Pyrobaculum calidifontis JCM 11548: one gene and its partner. The protein of the gene in region 2 binds, or shares a complex with, the protein of the main gene of each other region. Links are inferred from orthologs where the notes say so. Each region holds a gene or a part of one and is shown on either strand. Other genes may lie near its edges.

What was found. Proteins that work in one complex are often made in the same cells at the same time.
Region 1: PCAL_RS10585 (region 2) and rpl18a share a complex: the UniProt entries of both Methanocaldococcus jannaschii proteins name them as parts of the 50S ribosomal subunit. The link is inferred for Pyrobaculum calidifontis JCM 11548 from one-to-one orthologs.

What each region holds. Positions count from the first base shown.
Region 1 is NC_009073.1:1,690,264-1,695,865, reverse strand. What follows is about bases 1,424-4,281. They hold rpl18a (50S ribosomal protein L18Ae), read right to left. Parts: upstream 3,042-4,281; coding sequence 2,805-3,041; downstream 1,424-2,804. Other genes in these bases: PCAL_RS09665 (50S ribosomal protein L31e), read right to left, coding at 3,923-4,198; PCAL_RS09670 (translation initiation factor IF-6), read right to left, coding at 3,261-3,926; pfdA (prefoldin subunit alpha), read right to left, coding at 2,399-2,803; ftsY (signal recognition particle-docking protein FtsY), read right to left, coding at 1,482-2,399. Outside these bases: PCAL_RS09705 (50S ribosomal protein L1), read right to left, coding at 1-9; PCAL_RS09700 (50S ribosomal protein L11), read right to left, coding at 6-506; PCAL_RS09695 (transcription elongation factor Spt5), read right to left, coding at 540-1,004; PCAL_RS09690 (preprotein translocase subunit SecE), read right to left, coding at 1,004-1,300; PCAL_RS09660 (radical SAM protein), read left to right, coding at 4,388-5,173; PCAL_RS09655 (HhH-GDP family DNA glycosylase), read left to right, coding at 5,170-5,602.
Region 2 is NC_009073.1:1,853,801-1,859,661, reverse strand. The notes cover bases 1,391-4,365. They hold PCAL_RS10585 (50S ribosomal protein L5), read right to left. Parts: upstream 3,159-4,365; coding sequence 2,622-3,158; downstream 1,391-2,621. Other genes in these bases: PCAL_RS10580 (hypothetical protein), read right to left, coding at 3,199-4,341; PCAL_RS10590 (RsmB/NOP family class I SAM-dependent RNA methyltransferase), read right to left, coding at 1,391-2,622. Outside these bases: PCAL_RS10600 (hypothetical protein), read right to left, coding at 1-132; PCAL_RS10595 (fucose isomerase), read left to right, coding at 243-1,385; more of PCAL_RS10590, read right to left, coding at 1,375-1,390; PCAL_RS10575 (proteasome assembly chaperone family protein), read right to left, coding at 4,462-5,286; PCAL_RS10570 (alpha/beta hydrolase), read left to right, coding at 5,411-5,861. UniProt on the Methanocaldococcus jannaschii protein: This is one of the proteins that bind and probably mediate the attachment of the 5S RNA into the large ribosomal subunit, where it forms part of the central protuberance.

The DNA of each region.
Region 1 (5,602 bases), 160 kb from region 2 along the record:
GGCGCTCATTGCGACCACTGAGATTCAAACTTTTTAAGTACTTCGTCGTATTTGCCCTCGTCGACTGCCTTAAGGACTTCGTCGGCCCTCTTCCCATCTACAAGAATGCCCATGCTCTTACACGTACTCAACAGCTGCTTAACAGCAGACTTGAGAGACTTAGACTTCAACTCGTCCCTCTTGAGCACCGCTATTTCGACAATTTTCTCAAACGGCAGATCGCCCAGCGTCTCCTTGGCAGAGTCGTGCGCGCCTGTGTCTTTCCCCAAGAGCTTTAGGAAGAGGTCTCCTATTGGCGGCAGATACACCTTCACCTCGTAGCCATCCGGCGAAACCTCCAGCTCCACCTTCTGCACTGGGTACTTCCCATATGCCTTCAACTTCTCCTGAACCTCCTGCACCACCTTGTTGGGGTCTAGCCCTGCCTGTTTAAGAGCGTCTTGGAACTGGGGATTAACAGCCACCTTTCCTCCCTGAAGCGGCACGACGATAACGCGCTTAGACATCGACCAGGCGAAGAGGCGAGTATTAAAATTTACCTATTGTTGCCCCGCCTTTTTTACGAGCTTCACCTCCGTGATCTTCAAGTCGAGCGGCATGGGGAAGGCGCTGTCTAGGAGCTCGACGCGTACAATGCCCTTTTCTCTGTCGACAAAGGTCACCCTGGCCCTACTGCCCTTTAATACGTCGGCGGTTATCTCAACTTCGTCGTTGACGTCGATCTCGACGGTCGGCTTGGGAGGCTTGAGTACCCTCATCACCTCCTCCACGTTTGTTATACCGCGCATAACCCCTTTTACGTGCTTCACTCCATACACCGCGCGGCTGACAACCGGCAAAGACTCTCCCTCAATGAACAACACGCCGAACGACTCGGGGGGTACCACAATGGCGTAAATTGGCAATTTGCCAGACTCCACCCGCATCTTCAACAGCATCACGATGTTGTACTCCTGCCTCGAGACGACGCTTACTGTGAAAACAGGGCACCTCTCAGACGACATTACCTCAACTTAGCCAACAAGTAAAGCATTGCGGCAAAGACCACAATCAGAGACGTCAATATAGCTATACTCTCTCTCACTGGGTCAAGCGGGGCAAGCCACTGCCCATACACGGCGCCACGGATATAGACACTCGCCACGTGAAACACGAGCTGAAAGGCCCCCGCCACGAACACCAAAAGCAAGAGGAAGCGCGCAGTGAGTTTAAACTCCTCGTCGTCGGGACGCGCCGCTGTGGAAATAACCCACCTAATGTCTCTAATCAAGTTGGCAATCTTCTCCTCAAGAGACGACACACATGAGCAATGCCACCACTATTTAAACTTAGACCCAGCTTCCCCTCACAGAGGTCCACCTGTCCACTCCCCATTATCTCGATAAATTCCACTCTCACTCAACCTAGTTATATATGGTGCCACAGCTTTCATAAGACCGATGTAGGGATCTTCTCCAGAGGACTAAGGCGACAAAGAGGGCCTACTCCACCAACTGCTTCACGTAGTCCAGCTTGACGAATTTTACAAGGTCTTTGTAGCTTTGTCCAACACCGAGGAAATACACTGGCCGCTTCAGAGTATACATAAAGGTGAGAATAGAGCCGCCCTTGGGGTATGCGTCGACCTTCGTCGCAATCATCCCGTCTATTCTGACGTATTTCGAGTAGTAGCGCGCAATCTCTAGCGCCTCGTTCCCCAGCTGCGCGTCAAAGACAAAGATGGAGAAGTGCGGCTCCGCCACCCGTTGAATCTTCCGAAGCTCCTCCATCAAGTTGGCATCGGTATGCATTCTCCCCGCCGTGTCGATGAGGACGAAGTGGTGGCCCCTAGACCTGGCGTGTTGCACGGCGTCGAAGGCCACCGAGGCTGGATCAGCCCCATATGGCCCCCCGATGACCTTGAACCCAACCCGCCTCCCATGCTCCTCTAACTGCTCCCTAGCGCCCGCCCTGAAAGTGTCGGCCGCGGCCCCCACGACGGTGTACCCCCTCTCCATTAGGTGGTATGCAAGCTTGGCGAGAGTGGTCGTCTTGCCGTACCCATTCGGCCCTAGGAACATTACCACCACCGGCCTGGCCCTATCCAGAAGCTTGCCCCCCTCCTCGTAGAAGTCGACGTCGGGGACGTCGGAGAGGATCTGTAGAACAGAATCCACCACCGCCCGCTTCACTGCGCCCTCTTTATCCCCAAACCGAGGCACCTTCAGGCCGACTAGCCTCCTCTTGAGCTCCTCCACAAGGGCGTCGGCCACCTCCACCGCCACGTCGCTCTCCACAAGCTCAAGGTAGAGATCTGTCACAAACTCCTCAACCTCCTTCTCCCCCAACGTGTCCTCCGTAACCGCAGATACAACCGCGTTTACAAATTTAGAAAACGTCCTCTTAAGCCTATCAAACATTACCTAAGCCCCAGCCTCTCCAGCACCTGGCGTATCTGAAGCGCCCTCTCAGTGAGCTTCTCAATGTTTTCCTCAAGAGAGGTCTTCACCTTGGAGTACTCCTCAAGCCTCTCTTTGACAATTCTCTCAGCGTTCTCCAAGTCGAGGAAGGCGTAGTACCCGGCGCCCAGCGGCGTAAGCACCTCCCGCCCCTCGAAAACGCCCCCCACGAAGATTCCGGCCCCTATATGCACGAGCCGCTCGCCGCCCTCGCTCTTCAAAAGCCTCACACCGTCAAGCGCGGTGCTCAGCTCCTCAACCAGCTCAGACACAGTGGCGTGCTGAGCCTGCAGACTCGCCAACAGATCATTCAACAACTGGTACTCCTCCAAGAGCCGCTGAATATCCTGCCTAGAGAGAGACATGCTAGTACCTCACCACCTTCTCCAACACCATCAACATCTTGGCCTCATTAGACTTAGCAGACGACGGCTCCACCACAGACACCTCCCTAATCCTAATCTGCGTCCTCTTAAGCTTATGCCTACTGCCGAGAACAGAGTAGACCTTCTCCAACGCGTCGTAAGGCCTCTCACCCACGACCTCTACGACAAACTTCATCCCAGTGGAAGTGTCCCCAACTACTCTATAAATCTTAGGCATGTGGCCCAATATGCCGAACCTTAATAAATTTTCGTCGACGGATGAAGAGCCAAACAGCCCGGCGGAAGAGAGATGTCAACCTTCTTCTCTAGATAGTCATAGCTACACACAGCGTGATGAGAGTGGTGTATTGCCGCATAATGTTAGCAAGGGTTCAGAAGGTGGAAGGCAAACTACGGCGGCCAGATATACGGACTAGATAAAGGAGACAACCGTGGCCTAGCCAAGTACTTGAGTAATCCTCATCAGTTCAGGGCCAGCCGTCTCGTCGCCCACAAGGGCCCCGTAGTCGTTGACCACAAGCCCCCCTCTCAGGAAGCTCTTGCCCTTGTTCACTGTGCCTACGTCTACCTTGACCTTGAAGTAGTCGGCCAGCTTCTTCAGGTCGTCGTCTGTGGCCTCGGGGGCCACTAACAAGCCACGGGAGTTGACGACTGCGAGTGACCCCACCAGCGGATTTCCTGCTATTGTGTCTACCACCACCTCGACTCCGAGCACGTCGGACACGGTCTTACGCGCCTGAGGCTCCAGGAGGGGGGACACCAGAGCCGCCCTGTTGTTTGCAAGCACGAGGTTGGACACCGCTGTGTACTTCGTGGCCACGATGCCCACGTTTAGCCCAAGGGACTTAAAGAGCTTGACCTCTTCCTCGAGGGCCAGCGGGGAGAGGAGGACTCCGTTGTCGTTTACTACGGTGAATATGCCAAGGAGGGGCGACTTGGCTATGGTGAACTTGGCCACCGTTGTGCGGAGGGTGTTGCGCACCAAATCGTCTATTTTCTCGGGGGTGTCAGGCGGCACAAAGGTGACGGTATTGTTAGTGGCTAGGAATACTCCGACGGACGACGAGCCGAACAGCCTGGCGGGGGAGATGTCGAACTTCACTGTTTCAACTCCACGCGGACAGTTCCGTCGTCTAGCTTTTCTACCACAACATGTACTCTCCTGGGGGGTTTCTCAATGCTACGGGCCCAGAGAGCCTCGTTGAGCGCCTGGCCTAGCTTGACGGCCTTGGGCTCCACTTTTAGGTGGCGTGCAACAAACCGCCTTATGAGGCCCACGGCGTACTTAGCCCTCTTGGTTCTCGACACCTCGCGAGTCCTCCTCAGGTTTATTACATACTCCCTCGTCAAGACTACCTTCTTTTCCTCAGACACGGGCTGGAAAAAGTGGCTGATTATAAATTTAGCCCCACAGCAACTCCGGCTTTTTCTTTCCCTCCACCTCCTTTACTCCTCCCTCTTTTCTTACCTTAAACACGTATATATCATTAACCTATATTTTAGCTTTTCCTTGTATATTTTTCAAGCAAAGTAAATAATTTAAGGCCTACGGCAGTATCTAACGTGGGCGGGAGCGGCAGACCGCATATTGATCCCGAGAGGTTGCTACAGCTTGTGCTCACATACGCAGTAAAGAGTGTGGGGGGCAAGGTGTATAGGTTGTACAAGAGGTTCAGGGCTGACAGGTGGTACGGCGGCATAGCCACCGCCGATGTCGTCGGGTGCAATCTGCGCTGCGGCATGTGCTGGGCGTGGCGCAACACCTCTTTTGTGCTCAGCGGCGGCGTGTGGATGGCGCCGGAGGAGGTGGCGGCGCGGCTTGACGAAATTGCAAAAGCCCGCGGGTTTAGGCAGGTGAGGATCTCGGGAGGGGAGCCCCTGATAGCGCCTAGGCACCTCCTAGAGGTGGCGGACTTACTGTCCAAGTACATCTTCATAGTGGAGACCAACGGCATACTCGTGGACAGGGAGCTGGCTAGGGAGCTCGCCGCGAGGCCGCACTTGGCTGTGCGCGTCTCTATAAAGGGCGCGACGCTTGAGGAGTTTGAGGAGATAACGCTGGCGCCGCCCTCCTACTTCTACAAACAGCTGGAGGCCATACGCGTGTTGGTGGAAAGCGGGATGGAGCCGTGCCGCGACGTCTACCCGGCGGCCATGCTGGGGTTCTCCACAGACGCCGCTGTGAAGAGGCTGGAGGAGGCCCTCGCCGAGATAGACCCGCGCCTGCCCAACTGCATCGACGTGGAGTACGTAATACTTTACCCACACGTGGTGAAGCTTATGAAGGCCAGGGGCCTCAAGCCGACCCGCGCCGTGACGCCGGACGGCGTGCCGGCTTTCATGATATGAACTGCCTAGACCTCACCCTCTACCCCAGCCTAGTCCTCGCCCTACTTGACGGCAATTATGTGAAAAAATTCGGCGTGAAAAAGGGCGTCTGGGCGGGCGACGATATATACATGTCGGGCCGCTGGTATTCGCCTTGGCGCTATGTAAACGAGGTGGATAGGGCTGCGGCCGACTACATACAGCCCCTCTTGGAGGAGTACGGAGACTGCGTAGGCATATCCACATCCCCCGGGGACGAGGACCTGCTCTTCGTAGTGGCCTTCCTAACCCAGAACACTAACTACCACGTGAACGTGCTGAGGTGGGCCAACGCGCTGTTTTCAAAGAGCGAGGACATCCGCGCCGCGGCGGCGAATGCCCCCAAAGTGGGGAGAAGCTACCAGTTGGCCAAGCTCCCAGATGCGGTGGCAGACTACATACGCCTGGGAA
Region 2 (5,861 bases):
TTGAGCTTGTGCATCTGCGGTTGATGTTTCTGTGACCCCTGGCGCCGTGCTGTAGTAGTCTCTGAGGCCTAAGAAGGCGACCATCACTAACAATACTACAAGCACCGCCACCCATTTGATCCTTCCGCGCATGGTAGCATCTTTTTGCCAGTATTTTTTTTACTTTAGAAGTTGTCGAAATAGTTTTCGTTGATAGTTTTCTCGCGGGGGGAAGGTTTAAGTAGTTGCTTCGCTTCTTGTCTGTGGTTGTTAGAGTGGCCGCGGCGCCGAATGTGGGTGCCGAGATTCGGGAGGAGTATCTGAGGCTTTACGAGGGCCTTCTCCCCAGGGTGGAGGAGGTGGTCTTTATCGTGGTTTTGACTGGGGGCGCCGAGCCTGAGATCTTGAGCCAGGCGGGGCGGTTCAACGTGCTTTTGGCGTGGCCTCACTACAACTCCCTCCCCTCTGCCCTAGAGGCCGCGGCGGCTCTCAGAGAGCGGGGCGCCTTTGCGGAGGTTGTGGCGCTCGAGGGGCCGGGCGCGGAGCCCCCGGCAGAGCGGGTGCGTAGGCTTGTGGAAGTGGCGCGCCTGTTGGACAAGCCGCCGCGGCTCATGCTGGTGGGGGAGCCTAACCCCTGGCTCGTGGCGTCGGACTTGGCGGGGAAGCCCGACGTGCGCGTAGACGAGGGGGAGGTGTACCGCCGCTCCCTCTCCATGCAGGCGGCCGAGGAGGCGCGGCGCTTGGTGGAGTCGGCGCGGGAGAGCGCGTACGGGCCCGGCGAGCTGGAGCGGGTGCTGGCCTACGCCAAGGCCCTGCGTGAGGCGGCGCGGGGGGTGGACGGGCTTACGCTGGGGTGCTGGTGCTTCAACTTCCCCAGGGTCGAGGAGCGGGGGTGGACTCCGTGCATCTCCCTCGCCGTGTTGAACGACTGGGGGGTCACCGCCACGTGTGAGGGCGACCTCAGGGCGCTCTACTCTGCGGTCGTCCTGCGGCGGATTTCTGGGAAGCCGGCGTGGATTAGCAACGTCAACGCGGCGCGGGGCGAGCTCCTCCTCCTTACGCACGACGGCTTGCCCCCGTCCATGGCCAAGGCCTACTCCATTGTCCCCCGCCTAGCCACCAAGGCCCCCGCCGCGATTAGGGCAGAGGTGGAGCCGGGGAGGCCGGTGACTCTGCTCAGAGTGTCCCGCGACTTGAGGCGGGCCCTCCTCCTTGGGGGCATCACCGCCGAGGCGGAGAGGGTAGAGGCGTGTGCGACGCAGATAGCGGTGAGAGTGACCAAGGGGTCCCCCGCCGCGGTCTACAAGGCGGGGCTCGGGAACCACTTGGCCTTTGTCTTCGACGACGTGTACGAAGAGGTGGAGGCCTATCTGAGGTACCTGGGGGCCTCCGTGGTCACGGCCTGAGCCGCGAGATGAAGAATGCCTCGCTTCTGTGGATGTGGGGGAAGGTTCTGCCGCCTATGTCCCCCCAGTAGGATGGGGCTAGCTCGGCCAGCGGCTTCTCTGCTCTGGCGCCGGCCTTGGACACCACCTCTTCCCCCTCCTCTGGCAGAATGGAGCAGACGGCGTATACCACCTCCTCTGCCAGCTGTAGTGCGCGCGTGAGCAGTTGGAGCTGTAGCTGGGAGTATTGGCGGGCCCTCTCTACCCTTGGGTATATCTTCACGCCGGGGTCTTTGGTGAAGGCGCCGCTGGAGGTGCACGGCGCGTCTAGAAGCGCCTTGTCGAACCGCCTGGCGGCGAGCTTTCTAGAGTCTGCGTGTACCACGTCTACGTACTGGTAGGCCCCTAGCGCCTTTAGTAGGTGCCTCATTCTGGCCACCCTCTTTCGGGACACGTCTGCCGCAACTACCTTAAGCTTCCCCTCGGCGATTTGGGTGGCTAGGCTTATCTTCATCCCAGGCGCCGCCGCTAGGTCGAGCACCGAGTCCCCTGGCCTTGGGTCAAGGGCGAGGACTGTGTAGACTGAGGCGAGGTCCTGGGGGATCGCGGCGAAGGTCTTAACCGCTGAGAGGTACTGGATGGGCTTGCTGGCCTTTTTCACAAGCACCATGAAGGGTATGTGGGGGTGGGGTTCCACCTCTGCCTCCTGCTCCAGTAGCTTAAGTCCCTTGTCCACGTCCACTTTGAAGGTGTTTATCCTCAGCCACATCCACGTGGTGTTGCCCGCCTCCAACAGCCTCTCCACCTCGCCCAGGGGGAGGTATCTGAGGAGCGTCTCCACTATCGCCGGGTGGTAGCTGTACTTCACCGAGAGGTAGCGCGCTGGGTCGCCCCTCAGCTCTTCGAGGGCCTTCTCCACGTCCTCCGGCTTGGCCAAGGCCCTCTTGAGCAGCCGCTTCCTGTACCTGGCCACTAGCTCTTTGTTGTAGAGCAGAGAGTCTGCCCTGTACAAGAACCACGCCTTTGCCGCGGCCTTCGCACCGCTTGAGCCAAAGAGCTTCGACGCGGCGAACCTCAAGAAGTAATAGTGCCTAACTGCGTCAAAGGAGGCGTCGTAGAAGACCTTGAAGCTCTCCAGCGCCCTCCAACGCCTCTTGACTTTTTGAAAGGCGTAGTCCAGGGTGAGCTCGTTTTGAACAACTTCGTACAAGACCTTGGCCACGAAGGATACCAGCTCCTCTGCAGTCCACTTAGCCACTAGTCGACCTGGACCCCCAGCACCTTTTGGAAAAACTCCACCGCCTCCTCCCTAGTCACCAGTTGCCCCTTCCCAACCTTGCTCCTCCTCCGCCTTCTAAGCTGCACCCTCAGCCCCGGCTTCGCCAGGCGGACGCACACGTCCATGCCCCATATGCCCACGGCCGGGTCGTACTTCACGCCCGGCAACATTATGTGCTCCTTTATGCCAAAACACACGTTGCCCCTCTCGTCGAAGCTGCTGCGCTTTATCCTATTGCCCACGGCCTGGAGGGCGCGCATGAGGAACTCCACGGCCTTGTCTCTCCTCAGCGTAACTGCCACGCCGATGGGCTCCCCCTTCCTAATGCCAAAGTCCTTAATCGAGCGCTTGGCCCTCCTCAGCGAGGGCTCCGCCCCCGTTAGCTCCCTCAGCAAATTAGCCGCCTTCTCAAGTCTCTCGCCGCCGGTGCCCACCCCTATGTTTACCACGACCTTCTCTATGTACACCCGTTTCATTGGGTGGTCTTTAACAAGAACAAGCTCCTTCCACTTCATCGCAACCCAACAACAACCGCTTTAAAAATTTTCAAAAACCTCAGCTCACAAGCCGCCTCTTTAACATAAGGAGGCCGACGGCCACTGCGACGGCCGCCCCAACGGCAGCGACTATGGCGAAGAGCAAAGTACGCGGTATACACTCTGGAACGAGGAAATCTATCCCTGTCTTTGGCCAAAACTCCACCACCAGCGGGCTTTCGCAGAAACCTGACAGTTCCACAAAGCGGCGGACCAGCCTCTCAGCAGTGGCCCTATCCGGCACAGTGCCGCCGGGAAACGGGAAGACCACGTAGAGGGGGCCAGTCGCCAGTGGGGCAAATGTGTGCATAGTGCCCTCTATGCCCAAAAGGTGGCCGCACACGTCCCGAACCTCCCGCACAGTGCCTAGCTCTTTCTCAATGGTCTGCGTTGCGTTTATCAGGGCCGCTCTAAACTTCTCGTCGCGCGGCAAGAGGTAGGGGCCGTATTTTAGAGTAACCCGCACCAAGTCGTAGATGGGGCCCACCTCCTCCCTAACGCCTCTGAGGAGCTCCACGGCCTTTGCGAGGTCTGCCGTTGCGACGTCAAGTGAGGTGTGGTAGAGGTCTAGAGTAATTACGACTCTTACGTCCTTGTTTTGCCAGACAACGTCCGCCAAATAAGCTACCTCTTGTCTCCCCGCGCGTATAGCCTCCCGCACGTCTTTAAGCCCAAGAAGCACCTCCTCGCCAAGGGCCCTCTCCGCCTCCTCCCTAAGCCCCCTAGCCGTGGAGGCGGCGATGTGTAGTAAGTCGCGCCACTCTAAAGTAACAGGAATTGAACTATTGTCTTCGACGACCACTCGTCGGTGGGCCATGGCGACGGTGACCTTACTAGGCGGGCCCAGGCGCTTGAGTAAGGCGTCTAACAGCCGCTCGGCTTGGGTAGAGTTGAGGGGGGTTGAGGACTTGTTGCTTAAGATGTGTAAATCGGTGATGTTCCCCGCCGTCAGCGGCGAGTTTTTCTCGTCGAAGTCTGTGATGAACACGAGCACTTTACAGCCGTTGACATAGAAGACATAGTTGGGCTGGAACCTCTCAAGTGGCGATGTAGCGTTAATGACGTCGTCCACCAGCCCCGACAAATCGACAGCGGCGACCCAGACTGAGGTTAAGAGGAGGACCCCGGTAATGGCGTATGTAGTTAATAAGCTCTTTACCATGTTGTGTCTCTCTTCGTTAATATTTGAGTGTTTGTGTCATTGCGACGTTTTACGGGGAACTCAATCTCTACAGCCAACTGTGGAGGTGGTGCCAGTGGAGGATGTTTGTAAAAATCGACTTTAAAACACTAGAGGCACTTCTCGCCTTGCCGTTGTTGCCACGGCTTCCATGGGCTTGAAGAGGGCCTCTATGTTTTTCTCAACTAGGAATGCGTATTTTGAGGCGTGTTCTTGTAGTTTTGAGGTGTCTATCTGTGTCTCGGCCAGCTTTGCCACGGCGTTTACCAGCTTGAGTGCGGCTCCCACGTCGGGGCCCGTCCGGCCTACTAAGTCGTTTAAGATGGCTATTACGTCTCTGTGGGTGGCCACTTTCCCGCTGTCGACGAGCCTCTTCACGGCGGTTAAGAGCTTGGACTCTGCGATGAGGAGTACGCCGTCTATGCTCCGGCCTAGGACGGCGTCTAGGTAGGCCCCCTCTAGCCCAGTCACAGTGGCCTCTCGTATGGGGACAAAGCCGTACTCCTTGAACTTTTCCACGAGTCCCTCCTCTGTGACAAAGTACACCGCGTCGCTCTCCTTCTCGCCCAGGGCGGGCATGGCGGAGAGACACGCCACGAGCTTTACCTTGTTCTCCTCGGCCCAGTCTAACACCTTGTGGATAAACTCGGCGTACAGCTGCGGCGGTATTGGGACGTGTTGCCTAATGGCCACGATGCCCGCCTGCCTAGAGTAGAATATGCGGTGTGGCAACTTCGCCGCGCCGTTTACCACGGCGATGACCGGCGGCATCTCCGTGATCTTGATGGCGCCTATCTCCTCCATCTGGAGCTGGTCAATGAGGTACTCCACCGCCACTACCCCAGCAAGCGACGGCTCAGGACACGCCAAAACCAAGATGTTCCTCTTATCCCGCGGCAAGCCGCTGATCTTAACTTCGAGACGCATGTTCCCTCTTACACTCTACTTTATATATTTGGCCCCGTTGGGCGCAAAGGCCGCGTACCGTACGCCGGCGAGGCTAGGGGCGCTTAGTTCTAAATCTTTTAAAAATGGCATAATAGTGCTCCACATGGGTAAGGCTTTGGTGTTCCACGGGTTTAGGAGCTCGCCTGCCAACGTCCAGTGGCTCGCCGAGCCTCTCCGCGGCTTAGGCCTAGAGGTCGTGGCGCCGCAGATTAGGGAAGTGGAGGACGGCTACGAGGCGGGAGTTAGGGAGTTGCCGGTGGTCGTCGCGGCTGGGCACAGCATGGGGGGCACGGTGGCCCTCCTCCTGGCGGCTAAGAACCCCGGGCTTGTGAAATGCGTCGTCGCAGTCGCCGCGCCGGTGGACAGGAGGCTACAGCTACAGTACATATCTCAGTCGAACAACCCCTACCTCAGACGTCTTGCAAACGAGCTCATGGCCCTCGGCAACAAGCTAGAGCTCACCTCCCCCTCTAGGTACATCGGCAACGGAATGCCCCCCGTGCTCTACATAAGGGGGTCAAACGACGACGTGGTGCCAAGGACACATGTGGACA